One region of the Cupriavidus sp. UBA2010 genome, then DNA from elsewhere that is predicted to be linked to it. Evidence: predicted binding sites of a transcription regulator. Region 1 holds the regulator's gene; each other region holds the start of a gene.
The links. Region 1 encodes FliA, which starts transcription of late flagellar genes. Its sites were predicted from a motif close to CTAAAGTTTNNNNNNNNNNNGCCGNTA; they were not measured.
Positions count from the first base shown of each region.

Region 2: fliD (flagellar filament capping protein FliD) is a predicted target of FliA. The motif match lies at 2,424-2,450, and genes of this name have one in related genera.
Region 3: B2246_RS04440 (DUF342 domain-containing protein) is a predicted target of FliA. The motif match lies at 1,584-1,610, and genes of this name have one in related genera.

Region 1 covers NZ_DDCI01000032.1:55,906-60,321, forward strand. The annotation lists gene flhF (flagellar biosynthesis protein FlhF) at 1-923, shown strand, start outside; gene B2246_RS22720 (MinD/ParA family ATP-binding protein) at 936-1,751, shown strand; gene B2246_RS22725 (RNA polymerase sigma factor FliA) at 1,859-2,575, shown strand; gene B2246_RS22730 (flagellar protein FlhE) at 2,575-3,021, shown strand; gene B2246_RS22735 (porin) at 3,201-4,292, opposite strand; gene B2246_RS22740 (amidohydrolase family protein) at 4,356-4,416, opposite strand, start outside.
Region 2 covers NZ_DDCI01000035.1:66,363-70,778, reverse strand. The annotation lists gene B2246_RS27155 (methyl-accepting chemotaxis protein) at 1-694, shown strand, start outside; gene fliD (flagellar filament capping protein FliD) at 882-2,345, opposite strand; gene B2246_RS27145 (TetR/AcrR family transcriptional regulator) at 2,555-3,253, opposite strand; gene B2246_RS27140 (carotenoid oxygenase family protein) at 3,262-4,416, opposite strand, start outside.
Region 3 covers NZ_DDCI01000009.1:227,331-231,746, forward strand. The annotation lists gene B2246_RS04425 (NAD(P)/FAD-dependent oxidoreductase) at 1-40, shown strand, start outside; gene B2246_RS04430 (DUF1415 domain-containing protein) at 37-630, shown strand; gene B2246_RS04435 (class I SAM-dependent methyltransferase) at 679-1,509, opposite strand; gene B2246_RS04440 (DUF342 domain-containing protein) at 1,726-3,351, shown strand; gene B2246_RS04445 (response regulator transcription factor) at 3,591-4,004, shown strand; gene B2246_RS04450 (hypothetical protein) at 4,165-4,416, shown strand, end outside.

The sequences.
Region 1 (4,416 bases):
CCGACCGGGACGGGATGCCGCTGGCCGGTACCACCGCGCCGGTTGGCCGTACGCGGCAGTCGATGTCAGAAGCGGACGCCGATGCCGAAGCCGAGACCGTGCGCGCCACGCTGTCGGCGGCCCGTACCGTCGTCAACCTGAATGCATCGGTGCCATCGGCCGCCGTGATTGCGCGCTGGCATCAACTTGGCGAGCGCTGGGTGGCGGGTACGCGCAAGACCGCGCGTGTGATCACGGGTGGCGCCGCCAGCAAACTCGATGCCATCGCCGACACGCTGACGTTTCATGCGATTGGCGACACGACCTGGCGCGATCGCGACGCTGTGCACTGGGTTGGTCACTGCGCCGTGCGGATTCCGGAAGGGACGATTCGTGCGGCGGGACGCGCTCGCGACAACACGGCAGAGGCCGGTACCGAAGCCTGCCTCGTTGTCTCCCGCATGGCGGACCGTGATACCGGCGAAACGCTGGCGGTCGAGTACGTGCTGTGCGACGTGGCGCTGACCGATGACGCCGCGCAGGTCGCTCGCTGGATGCAATGGGCGAACGCCGCGGACGAGCAGTTCCGCACGCTGCGTCATGCCGCCGAGCACTTCGCGCAGGACGGCGATGCGTCGGACAGTCAGGGGGCCAGCATGGTGTCGCTCCAGCTCGGGCTGACCACGCTGCGCCTGCAGCACACCCCCACCGCAACTGCACCGGCGTTCCTGTCGCGCCTGGCTGGCCGCGCCGCGACACGTGCAAATGCGCCGGTGCCAGGCGCCGTGCTCAACGAGGGCATGGGTCGCCTGCTGGCGCTGCTGGATGTGCTGGAGAACTATCCGGGACGTACCGCCTCGCCTGCGCCCGTCGGTGATATCACTGCCGACGCGGCAATGCAGGCGACAGCCGGACTGCCGCAGTTGGCAGTCGCAGGGGAGTAAGCCTTGAACGTCATGGGTTCCGATCAGGCAGAAAGCCTGCGCCGTCTGCTGGCGCCGCGCGTCACCCGGCGCATCGCGGTGGTTGCCGCCGATGCGGGGGCGGGCGCCACCACGGTGACGCTGGGTCTGGCCAATGCGCTGGCCATGCAGGGCGAACGTGTGCTGCTCGTCGACGAGGATCGCCATGGCGTGCGTGCCACGCGTCTGTCGGGCGCCGCGCCTGTCGCAACGCTCGCCGATGCGCTGGCCGGCCGGGTGACCGCGGCCGCTGCGATTGGCACGCGCCCTGCCAGTGGCATCGCGGTGCTGCCGGCAGGTGATATCCCAGTCGATGCCGGGAACATGGACCGCGCGCTATCCGATCTGATTCCCGACATGCGGTCGGTGCTGATCGACGCGCGCACGGATGCGACCGGCGCGCTGTCGCCTCTGGCGGCAACCGCCCACAACGTGGTGATCGTCATGCGCCCGGAGGCAACGTCGATTACCGCGGCCTACGCGCGCATCAAGCGTCTGCATCACGAATACGCATGCCGCCGCTTCCATCTGGTCGTCAATATGGCGGCCGCCGAAGCGACCGTTGCCGCGCTGGCGCGCAATCTTGCCCGTACCGCGAGCCAGTACCTCGGCGTCGAGGCTGGTCTGACCGGATACCTGCCGATCGACCCGTTGGTGGCCCGCGCATTGCAGCTTGGCCGTTGCGTGGTGGAGGCGTATCCCGCAGCGGCATCCACCAGCGCGCTGCGTCACATCGCCAGCGGTATCGGCGCATGGCCGTTGCGACACGAAACAACGCCCCAGGGAGCGGCTGTGGCCGTTCCCGCATGAAGCCAGAACAAGAAGTCGACAAGACCGGACACCGAGCCAGACAGTCAGCCGCGGCCATGCTTGCGCGGCGCTGGCACCGATAGAAAGCATTTACCGAGAGTTCCACCATGTACACGATTCAGGGAAAGCTCGAACAGGCAGACGTGGTCAAGTCGCACGCGCCGCTGGTGCGACGCATCGCGTTGCAGCTGGCGGCGAAGCTGCCGGCCAGCGTGCAGATCGACGACCTGATCCAGGCCGGCATGATCGGCCTGCTCGACGCCGCCAAGCGCTACGAGGACAACCATGGCGCGCGATTCGAGACCTATGCGAGCCAGCGCATTCGCGGCGCCATGCTCGACGAGGTGCGCGCCAACGATTGGCAATCGCGCAGTCTGCGCCAGTTCACACGCAAGATCGAACGCACGCAGCGCCAGCTCGAGCAGAAACTCGGCCGGAGCCCCATCGACTCGGAAGTGGCGAAGGAACTCGAAATGGGGCTGGAGGAGTATCAAGAACTGCTCAACGAAGTCCATGGCTGCCAGTTGCTGCACTATGAGGACTTCGAACGTTCCGGGGAAGAAGACTTCCTGGATCGGCACCTTGGGGTGACCGACGAAGCGAATCCGCTCACGGTGCTGATGGAATCCGGAATGCGTGATGCGCTGATCCGTGCCATCGAGAAGCTGCCCGAGCGCGAGAAGCTCGTGCTCTCGCTTTGCTACGACCAGGAGTTGAACCTGCGTGAGATCGGGGCCGTGCTGGAAGTGACCGAATCGCGCGTCTGCCAGATCCGCAGCCAGGCCATTACGCGGCTGCGCAACCAGCTTCGCGGCATGTTGTGATGCGTCATCTTCTGGCGTTCGCGTTGTGTCTTTGTCTGGCCCCCACATGGGTCGATGCGCAGACATACGTGCGCGCCACCTACGAGCTCAGTGGGTCGCGTTATGCCTGGACCAGCTCCGCGCAGGGACCGCTGATTGCCAGTCGCGGTCAGCGCACGATGTCGTCGCCGGTGTTGCCCCCAGGCACGATGCCTCAGGCAAGCGGCATCGTTACGTCGGTACGCTGGCGCTACAGCTTCGTCAGTACCCCGCCGATCGATCTGGAAGCATATCTGTGCAACGCGCGACGCTGCGTGCTGCTGTCTGGCGCGCAGGGCAAGACCGATGCGTTCGCGGGCGACGATGCGACTGGAGGGTTCGTGTTTGCCTACCGGGTTGCTGGCCGTGGGGGGCTGTCTCCCACCCTGCAAGGCCGCAGTAACGAGGTGACGGTGAGCTACCGATAGCGAGCCGGCCCGGCATTGAAACGGCCCGGGGACGGGTTCAATTTGCACGTATCTGCACGTCACCGACACTTCGGGTTGCTCGGTATAGGACTGCAGTCGCAAAAAAAGCCCGCTCCCAGCCAGTCATGACCAGAAGCGGGCAGGTGGAGCCCAGTCTCAAGCCGACGAATGAAGTGCCGTCAGAAGACGTGCTTCATGCCAAGCATTGCGCCGAACTGCGAGCCGCCAGGCGCGGGCGATGCGCCGGTGGAAGCGCTGTCCACGGACAGTGCCAGCTTGCCGCCGTTGTCGATATAGCCAAGCGTGGTGTAGACGGACGTGCGCTTAGAGAAGGCGTAGCTGGCACGTAACGCGCCCAGCCATGCCTTGTCGGCGCTGTTGTGGTACTTGAGGTAGAACGCCTCGCCGGAGAGCGTCACCGCAGGAGTGATGTCGTAGGCGACACCGGCATAGAACATGTCGCTGCGCGGCGTGGCGATGGCGCCGTTGCGACGCCCGATCCAGCCGGCGCCGATCTTGGCGCGGTCCACAAGCATGTAGCCACCGAGGGTGGCGCGATCATCCTTGAGCGAACTCGAAGTCAGGCCGCCGAATGCGCCGGGCCCGCCGCGCTGCGAGTCATAGGCGCCCAGGATGCCCCACCAGTTGGTTTCATACCCGAGCATGGCCGACCATTCGCGGCAGGCGGTCTTGTCGGCGGGGTTCTCGCCGCCGCAGTTGGTGCCGGAGGGGCTGGGACCGGCGTTGACGGTGTCGCGCCCGAAGCTGTAGGTAGCGCCAACGGTGAAGCCGCCGAACTTGCCCTTGTAGGCGATGGCGTTGTCGGCGCGGGCGTTGGGCAGGTAGTTGTCGAGCGAGCTCGAGCCGTAGGCGTTGGGGCCGAGGATGTCGGAGTCGAGCGTGGCCCAGAACAGCATGGTGTACTGGCGGCCGAGGCTGACCTGGCCCCAGTTGCCGGAGAGGCCGACCCATGCCTGGCGGCCGAAGAGGCGGCCGCCCTGGTTGGAGACGCCGCTGTCGGGGGCGAATCCGGATTCGAGCACGAAGTTGGCCTTCATGCCGCTGCCGAGGTCTTCGGTGCCGCGCAGGCCCCAGCGGGAGGGTACGGTGCCGCTGAGGTTGGCCATCTTGACGACGGAGTTGCTGGCGGTGCCGACGTGGTTGAGGTACTCGATGCCGGTGTCGATGACGCCGTAGAGCGTCACGGATTGGGCGTTGGCGATGGCGGGCAGGCCGAGCGCGGCCGCCAGCGCCAGGTGGCGCAGTTTCATCTTCTTCTCCTCCGTTAGATATTTTTCTGGAACAACGTTGATGCCTGGCTTCGATGGCGCTGCCTAGTGGCCACGTGCCTTGAGTCGCGCGTCAAGTCGGCTGTAGACGCGCCGCGCGTTGCCC
Region 2 (4,416 bases), on a different contig from region 1:
GTCACGCCGCAGCGAGGAACAGGCAGCATCGCTCGAACAGACCGCGGCCAGTATGGAAGAGCTGACCGGCACGGTTCGCCAGAGCGCTGACAACGCCCGTCAGGCGGCGCGGCTGGCCGAAGGCGCATCGGAGATCGCTGTACGCGGCGGAGCGATCGTGCACCAGGTGGTGGACACGATGGGCGAGATCAAGGCGGCGTCCAGCAAAGTGGTGGACATCATCGGCGTCATCGAGGGCATTGCATTCCAGACCAATATCCTGGCGCTGAACGCGGCGGTGGAAGCCGCTCGCGCCGGCGAACAGGGACGCGGCTTTGCGGTGGTGGCCGGCGAGGTGCGCAGCCTGGCCCAGCGTAGCGCCACGGCGGCCAAGGAGATCAAGGGATTGATCGACAACTCGGCGCAGCGTGTCGAGGATGGCTCGGTGCTGGTCGAAGACGCGGGCAAGGCGATGGGAGAAATCGTCGAGGCTGTGAAGCGCGTGACCGACCTGATGGGCGAAATGCGCGCAGCCACTGAAGAACAGACTGGCGGGATCGAGCAGGTCAACCAGGCAGTCTCACAGATGGACCAGATGGCGCAGCAAAATGCGGCGCTGGTGGAAGAAGCAACCGCTGCCGCGGCCTCGCTCGAGGATCAGGCCGATGCACTGCACCGTGCGGTCGGCCAGTTCAGGCTGGCGGGTGCGCTATAGGAATGGCCTTTGGGGGAGCACGGCGCACGCGCTTCAGATGCGGGCGGTTCGCTCCTCTCTCCAGCCTCGCGGGAGCAGGGAACACCGATGGAACATGCTGACGACGAATCCCTGCCCGCTTCCTCGCAACAAAAAACGCCGCCCACGAGGGCGGCGTTTTTGCATCGATTGACGACTCGCTGACAGGTTACTTGCTGTTCGTGTTGTTCATCGCCGAGAACTGCTGGGTCAGGTAGTCCTTGGTGCGGTTCATCTGCGAGACTGCCAGGTCCAGCGCCTGGAACTGCTTCTGGACGCGCTTGATATTGGCATCGATGTGCTCCGACATCGAGTCATAGCGCTTGCCGAGATCCTTCACGCTCTGCTCGATACCCTTGGTCGCGGAGGTCAGCGGGCCGTTGGTACCGGTCATGGTATCCACCGCTTCAGACAAGCGGCGCGCGATCCCACCCTTCGTGCCGTCGCCGCCGAACAGCGCGGTCACGTCAGCCAGGTTTCCGGCCAACGCGGCATCCAGCTTCTTGGTGTCCACCGACATCGTGCCGTCCTTCTGCAACGTCACGCCAAGCTGGGCCAGCGTTGTCGCGGCGCCATCGCGCATCCCGGCTTCAGGGGTGTTGAGTACCGAGCGCAGCGTCGACTGGATACCGCGCAGCACGCCGTCACCGGTCAGAGCCGCCTTGGTACCGCTCTTCACGTCGAAGGCAGTCAGCTGCTTGGCGGCCGTCTGGAGGTTGTTGTAGGCAGCGGCCAGCCCCTGCACCGCAGCCTTGATACTGTCGAGGTCCTGCGTCAACGTCATCGACGTGGTGCCCGTCTTCTTGAGCGTCATCGTGACGCCCTGCGCGGCATCGGTCACCACATTGCTGGCGCTGGTGATGGCGATATCGTTGATGGTCAGTTGTGCATTCGTGGCACGCACCACTTCCTTCATGCCGCCGGCTTGCGGGCCGGCCACCGGATCGTATCCAGCAAGCGCCTGCAGTTCCGGTGACGAACCGGTGATGCGCATGCTCATCGCCTCGCCGGTCTTCTCCGAATTGAGCACCAGACGATAAGGTGTGCCGCTGCCGTCGTTGATGATGCTGGCCTTGACACCCATATTGGCCTTGTTGATCGCATCACGAATACCTTGCAGCGTCTGGTTGCTGCTGTCGATCGTCACGGTCTTGGCGGAGCCCGCGGTCGGCGTGAACGTCGGGTTCACGTATGTGCCGTATGTCGGCGATGCCGGGTCGGCGTCGTATCCGCCCGTCACGCCGAACTCGAAGGTCAGCGTGCCAGTGCCGATGACCGAATCCTGCTTGAGCTGGCCAGCGCCCGCCAGGGATTGGGCCTGTGCCAGGCTCTTGACGTTTACGTTGTAGTTGCCGGAAACCGCATTGGTGCCAGTGGCGACGGTCATCACATCGCTGTTACTGACCTGCGCCTTGACGGCGCCGAACGTATCGAGCTTGGCAAGCGAGTTGGCGGAAGCCTGGAAGGCCGACAACATGCTCTTGATCGTGCCATATCCGGATAGCTTGGCCTGGTAGGCCGTATTCTGGGTCTCCAGCGCCTTCAGCGGCAGGCGTTCCGCCGTCGCAAGCTGATCCAGGAGCGTACCCAGTTGCATGTTGGAGCCAATGCCGAGGAAATCGAGTGCAGCCATTTTCTTCAGGTCCTTCGCCGTGCGTAACTTCGATGTGATTCACCCAGACAGGCAAATGAATGTCTTTACATCCAAGGTTTACGGCGCTCGAAAGTGGCTCTTTAGCGTTTTTCGTACAAAGACGATACAAAACAGATACACAAAGGGCGGCAACGGGTCGAACGTGAGTGCTCGCTCACACGCTATGGCTAATACGGAGGGGGACGTCTTCAGACGTCGCCTGTGTGCTGAAGCGCAGCCAGACAGAAGGTGGCGACGGTATCCGCCATCTGCTCGACGGCCCCGGGGGCCGCCGAAATGGCCCGGAAGCGGTCGTGCGTGGCCGTCAGGGTGGCCAGACCATGCGCGGCCGTCCAGACACAGAACGCCAGTTGTTCATGTGTCAGCGCGCCGGGTTCACGTCCGCCCAGACATGCAACGACGGTTTCTCGCACCCGATCGAACGAACCGGACGAGGCTTCCTGAAGCTCGGGATATTCGTCACGGCGTTCTATCGCCGGGCCGAACATCAGGTGAAAGCGCGCCGGGTACATGTGCGCGAATTCGGCGTAACCGACCAGCAGCGCACGCAGCTTGTTGGCCGGGGTATCGCGCGGAATCAGGCGCGCGCGATTGCCCTGGAAGGCGCCCAGTTCCCGGAACGCCTGCGCAGCGATGGCCGCGAGCAGGCCGTTGCGGTCCTGGAAATGGTGTGCCGGCGCGCCCGGCGACACGCCGGCCAGCTTGGCGGCTTCGCGCATGCTCATCGCCGCGATGCCTTGCGTATCGAGCAGGTGGAGTCCCCACGCGATCAGCGAGGCACGCAGGTCGCCGTGATGCCATTGTCCGGCGGGCTTGGTCGTGCCACCCGCCACCTTGCGCGTGCCGCCCTTGCGCCCGCCGTTCTGTTTCGTGCCGCCTTCGTTCATCCCTCTCGCTATCCCGCTACCCAGTTGCCATGGAAGCCGAACGGCACGCGCTGCGGCAGCTCGACGGTTGCCAGCGGACCGCGCGCGACATGCCGCGCATCGAACACCAGCAATTCGCTGCATTGTGCCGCAGCCCGCCACACCACCGCCAACAGCCAGCCATCGCCTTCGCCGCCGGGAGCGCCATCATGAGCGCCACCACGCGGCGCGATCACCGGCTCGGACGTGATATCGCCCGGCGGCAGCCAGTAGGCGTCGCGCGTGCCGTCCTGCATGTCCAGGTGCATGATGCCGTTGAGCGCGCCTTCGCCGTACTCGGGATGCGACGCGGCGAACCATCCGTGACGATAGCGGAAACCCGAAACGCGGTCGTCGATGCGTGGAAACTCCCCCGCCGTATCGTCGAGCCGTTCGGCGGTGAACCGGCGTATGTCCGACGCAAGATCGAACGTCCAGCGCGTCAGGTACGCCTGCTGCCGGGCGGGATCTCCTGGCGATCCGTCGGCGTGGGGGAACAGGGGTGGTTCGTCGTAGACCATGACGTCCGCCAGAATGCGTTGTCCCCCTTCGCCTTCCTCCCACGCGTTCATCACATGGAACACGTAGCAGGCGGGGCCCTCGAACCACCGCACGTCGTCGGCGCCGCCACCACGCGGCAGGATGCCGATCATGGCGGGCTTCTCTGGCTCCCATGCATAGCCAGGGCCGCCGCGCTCCACGCGTGCAAGGCTGCCGGTCAGCGGCAGCACGGGGATCAGCAGATGACCCGGCGTGGCCATGAAGTCGTGGATCATGCTCGGGTACGGCGCCTGCAGACGCGCGTAATGCGTCAGGCGGCCCTGTGCATCGATTGCGCCAACCTGCACGCCCGGCGTGAGCTTGCCGTCGGCGTTGTAGCCGAAGAACAGTAGTTCGCCAGTGCGGGGGTCGGTCTTCGGATGCGCGGTGAACGGCCCCTTCAGCGGGCCATATTCCATATAGCCAAGCGTGTCGATCGCTTGAGGCGTCACAGCGGTTGGCAGGTGCGCTTCCTCAAGCGCCAGCAGCGCGCCGCCGTGCCAGATGATGTTGGTATTGGCCACGCCGCCATCGCTGCCCGACCACTCCGGCGCATCGGGCAACTTGCCGGCGAAAGCGCGGAATAGCGGACGCCCGGCACGATC
Region 3 (4,416 bases), on a different contig from region 1:
AGTCGCCGAGGCCGTGGCCTTGAGCATCGCGAACGCATGAGCGTGAACACGACCGATCAGGCCGGGCTGGCCAATCCTGCCGACAACGATGGCATCATCGAGAACGTGCGCCACTGGTTGGCGCGCGCGGTGATCGGCCTGAACCTGTGCCCGTTTGCCAAGAGCGTGTATGTCAAGGATCAGGTCCGCTACGTGATCAGCGACGCGACGCGCGACGAGGACGTGCTGGACGATCTCGAGCGCGAGTTACGCCTGCTGGAGACGTCCGATCCGGAGAAGATCGACACGATTCTGCTGATTGTGCCGCACGCGCTGGGCGACTTCCTGGCCTACAACGACTTCCTGTATTTCGCCGATCGCCTGCTGCGTAGCCTGAAGCTCGAGGGTACGTTGCAGATTGCGAGTTTCCATCCGCGCTACCAGTTCGAGGGCACCGAGCCCGACGACATCGAGAACTACACGAATCGCGCGCCGTATCCGATCCTGCACTTGCTGCGTGAAGACAGCATCGCGCGTGCCGCCGAAGCGTTCCCGGAGGCGGAGGATATCTACGAGCGCAATATGGAAACGATGCGCCGGCTCGGCCACGCAGGCTGGCTCGAATGGATGGCTGGCAAGAGCGATCTCTGACTCGATTGCTGACGCGATCTCCGATGCGTCCTCCGACCGCAGCCCGGATCAGGGCGCGGTGAAGAATCGCTCGTTCAGTTCTTCCAGGCCGAGCGATTCCAGCACATTGTGCAAGCGCTCCGCCGGACGGCGGCGCGGCAAATCCTTGTACTGGGCGATGATCAGTTCGTTCTTCATCGAGTGTTCCCAGCCCACCAGCTCCGTCACGCTGACCTGATAGCCGTGCGCTTCAAGCTGCAGGCAGCGCAGCACGTTGGTGACCTGGCTGCCGAACTCTCGCGTGTGCAGTGGGTGGCGCCAGATTTCCGTCAGCGGATTGCCGGCCAGCAACTTGCCTTTGTGCTTGCGCAGCACGCTCGCTACCTCGGCCTGGCAGCAGGGCACCAGCACGATGTGCCGTGCCTGCTTGGCCAGCGCGAAGTGGATCGCATCGTCGGTGGCCGTATTGCACGCATGCAGGGCGGTGACGACGTCGATGGTCTGCGGCAATGCGGGCGACGTGATCGAATCGGCCACGGAGAGGTTCAGGAACGACATCCCACCGAAGCCCAGGCGGCTGGCCAGCGCCTGCGAGCTGGTCACCAGTTCCTCGCGGGTCTCGATGCCGTAGATGTGTGAGCTGTCCTTCAGGTCCTTGAAGAAGAGATCGAAGAGGATGAACCCGAGATACGACTTGCCCGCGCCGTGGTCCACCAGCGAGACCGTGCCTTTTTCGTCCTTTACCTCGCGCAGCAGTGGCTCGATGAACTGGTACAGGTGATAGACCTGCTTGAGCTTGCGGCGGCTGTCCTGATTCATCTTGCCGTCACGCGTCAGGATGTGGAGTTCCTTGAGCAGTTCGATTGACTGGCCGGGACGGACTTCGTAGGTGCTGGACATCGGGGTGGTGCCTTGGGGCGGGGACATCGGAGGGCGCTAGTTTACCGAAATTGCGCCCCCCCTACTTTTGTGGGCTCAAGTTCACACCGCCGGCGCCGTTGAACATGGATCGACGACAAGCACAGTTGGCGACGGATTCGGTGGGTCTTTGCGGAAAGTCCCCGGGCGATGGGCCCAGGCCGGCTGTTGCGACATGCAGCATAGAGGCGGGGACACATGACAGCCGACGCGGGGTTGCGCCTGGAACTCAGCCAGCCTGGGAGCCAGGTCAGGGCTTGCTTTACACCGGACGTGGGCCACTTGCCGCCCGATCGCGCCAGCCTGGACGCTTCGCTGGAAGCTTGCCTGGCCGAGCACGGCTGGCAGGGCGCGCGGCTGGACGCCGCCGCCGTGACGGGCTTCCTGACGCAATGCCAACTGACCGATCGCGAGATTGACGCAGTGATCGGCAGCGTCCTGGATGGCGAATTCGAACTTGAGATCACGGCCGACAAGCTGCGGCTGTTGCTGACGCTGGTGGCCTCGGAAGGCGGCCGGCCAATCACGGCCGAAGAGATCGCCGCCGCCGCGGCTTCGATGGGGGTGGTGGCCTTGCTCGATAGTGCGGCGATCGGCGTTGCGCTGGAGGCCGGTAGCTGCGAGGGTCGCGAGATCGCGCGCGGCGTGGCGCCCCTGCAGGGTGAGACAGCGCGCTTCGAGAGCCTTGTCCAGCCCCGCAGGCCTGTCCTGGCGGAGAACGAGGACGAGCGTGTCGACCTGCGCGATCTCGGTAGTCTCCTGCTCGTCAATCCGGGTACCGCGCTGATGCGCCGCACGCCGGCCAGATCGGGCAAGGACGGCATGGATGTGCTTGGCAAGACGATTCCGGCCGACCCTGTGGTGGATACGCCCTACGCGTCCGATCTGACCGGCGTGGCAACCGATCCGAATGATCCACTGCTGTTGATCGCCTTGATCGCAGGCTCGCCCCGGGTGCTGCCACATGGTGTGATCGTCAGTCCGGTGGTCGACGTCGATGCCGTCGACCTGCATTCCGGCAACGTCAATTTCGATGGGTCGCTCCGCGTGTCGGGCGATATCCGCACCGGCATGTCGGTACGTGTCACCGGTGATGTGGTTGTGCAGGGGACGATCGAAGCCGCCAGTGTGCAGGCCGGCGGCGATGTGATCGTCAAGGGCGGCATCATCGGCAAGGCAGAAACCGCGAGCGGTGGCGCCCCGAGTGAGATTGCCAGCGTGCGCAGCAAGGGCTCCGTTCATGCGCGCTTCATCCAGAATGCGATCGTCGAGGCGGTGGCCGAGGTAATCGTGGAGAGCGGGATTCGGCAGAGCGACGTCTCCGCGGGCGAACGGGTGGTGGTTGGCGTGCCGAGCGCGCCAGGCAGCATCAGCGGCGGGCGTACGCGGGCGATGCAGAGTGTCAGCACGGGGACCCTGGGCGCGCCGGCGGGTACCGCCACTACCGTGCAGGTCGGACTCAACCCGCTTGCCGACGAGCAGAAGGCGGAACTGGAAGTCCGGCGCGGCAAGATCGTCGAGGAACAGTGCAAACTCCAGCAACTCGTGGCGTTCTTTGCCAAGCACCCCGAACGCGCCACGGGGGACATCCGCGAGAAGGCGCGTGCCACGATGTACAGGATCAATCGCGACCTGTTCGAGCTCGACGCGGAGATCGCCCACCTGGCCGAGCAGATGAAGCCGTCCGAGCAGGCGCAGATCGCGGTGGGCCGGCATATCCACGGCGGCGTGACGCTGCAGGTCGGCCACAAGGTGCTCAAGGTCATGGAAGACAAGCCAGGCGGCCAGATACGCGTGGTGGACGACCGCATCGCCGTGAACTGACGCGGGTGGCGCACCTTCCGTTCCTGCTTCCAAACGGATGCAGCACGTTACGGGGAACGTGACACGTTACGCGAGTCGTAACGTCGCCGCCCCCAGGCCACTCTGGCCTGATCGCCCGCCATCCCGCCTCCGGTAACGTATCGCCGCCACGCCGCGCCGTCGTCCGGTGCGCGCCACCGCTGGCACGACGTTTGCGCCATGTGTCTCCGCAGACAAACAGCGGAGCACAGGAGCACACCATGGGCGCGATCGTGATTGAGAGCCATCCACTGACCAGGCTGGGTATGCAACGCCTGCTTGAACGTATGCCAGGCATCGGCCCGGTGGAGAGTATCGATCCCGAGGGGATCCTGCTGTTCGCGCATAGCCTGGAAGACGTGCTGGTCATCTACGGCATGACAGTGGACGCCTTCGACAACTGGTATCTGCTGCGGCGCTTGCACCAGGCGCTGCCCAATGCGCGCATCCTGCTGCTGTCGGACAACATGTGGATGCATGTGCCGTCGTCGCTGCGCGCGTGCGGTGTACAGGAGCATCTGCCGAAGTCGGCGTCAATCGAGCGGATGGAAACGGTGCTCGTGCGTATGCTGGGAGACCCCGATGTTGCGGTCGATGCTCCGATGGATGACTCCATGTTCCGATCGCATCGATAGTCGGCACGCTTTCGGACTGTCTTTGGGCAGCCAGTGCGCGGCCGTTGGGATGAGACGAATCGCATTTTGCAGGTCCCTCGGTTTTTCACCGTTCCCCACGCCTAGAATTTCCGTCATCCAATGTTGGATGGTCACTGGCAGGGAGGGAATGATGATGGAAATGACTCTGGACGATCGGACCACGAGATGCGAGGTGGAGCTTGGTCCGATGCAGGCAATGGCGCCTGTCGTGTCGTTGAGCGGCGGCGGCGGTCTGCCAGACGATCCCGAAGCGGCGCATCTGGAGGCGGCCGACGAACTGCTGCATCGCCGTGGCATGTCGCTCGCGGACTGTGAGGTCTCGCGTGTCTACGCAGGTTTTGACGGCGGTGACGATGCGGTGCTGCTCGTCGTGCGCGTGGGTCGTGGCGTT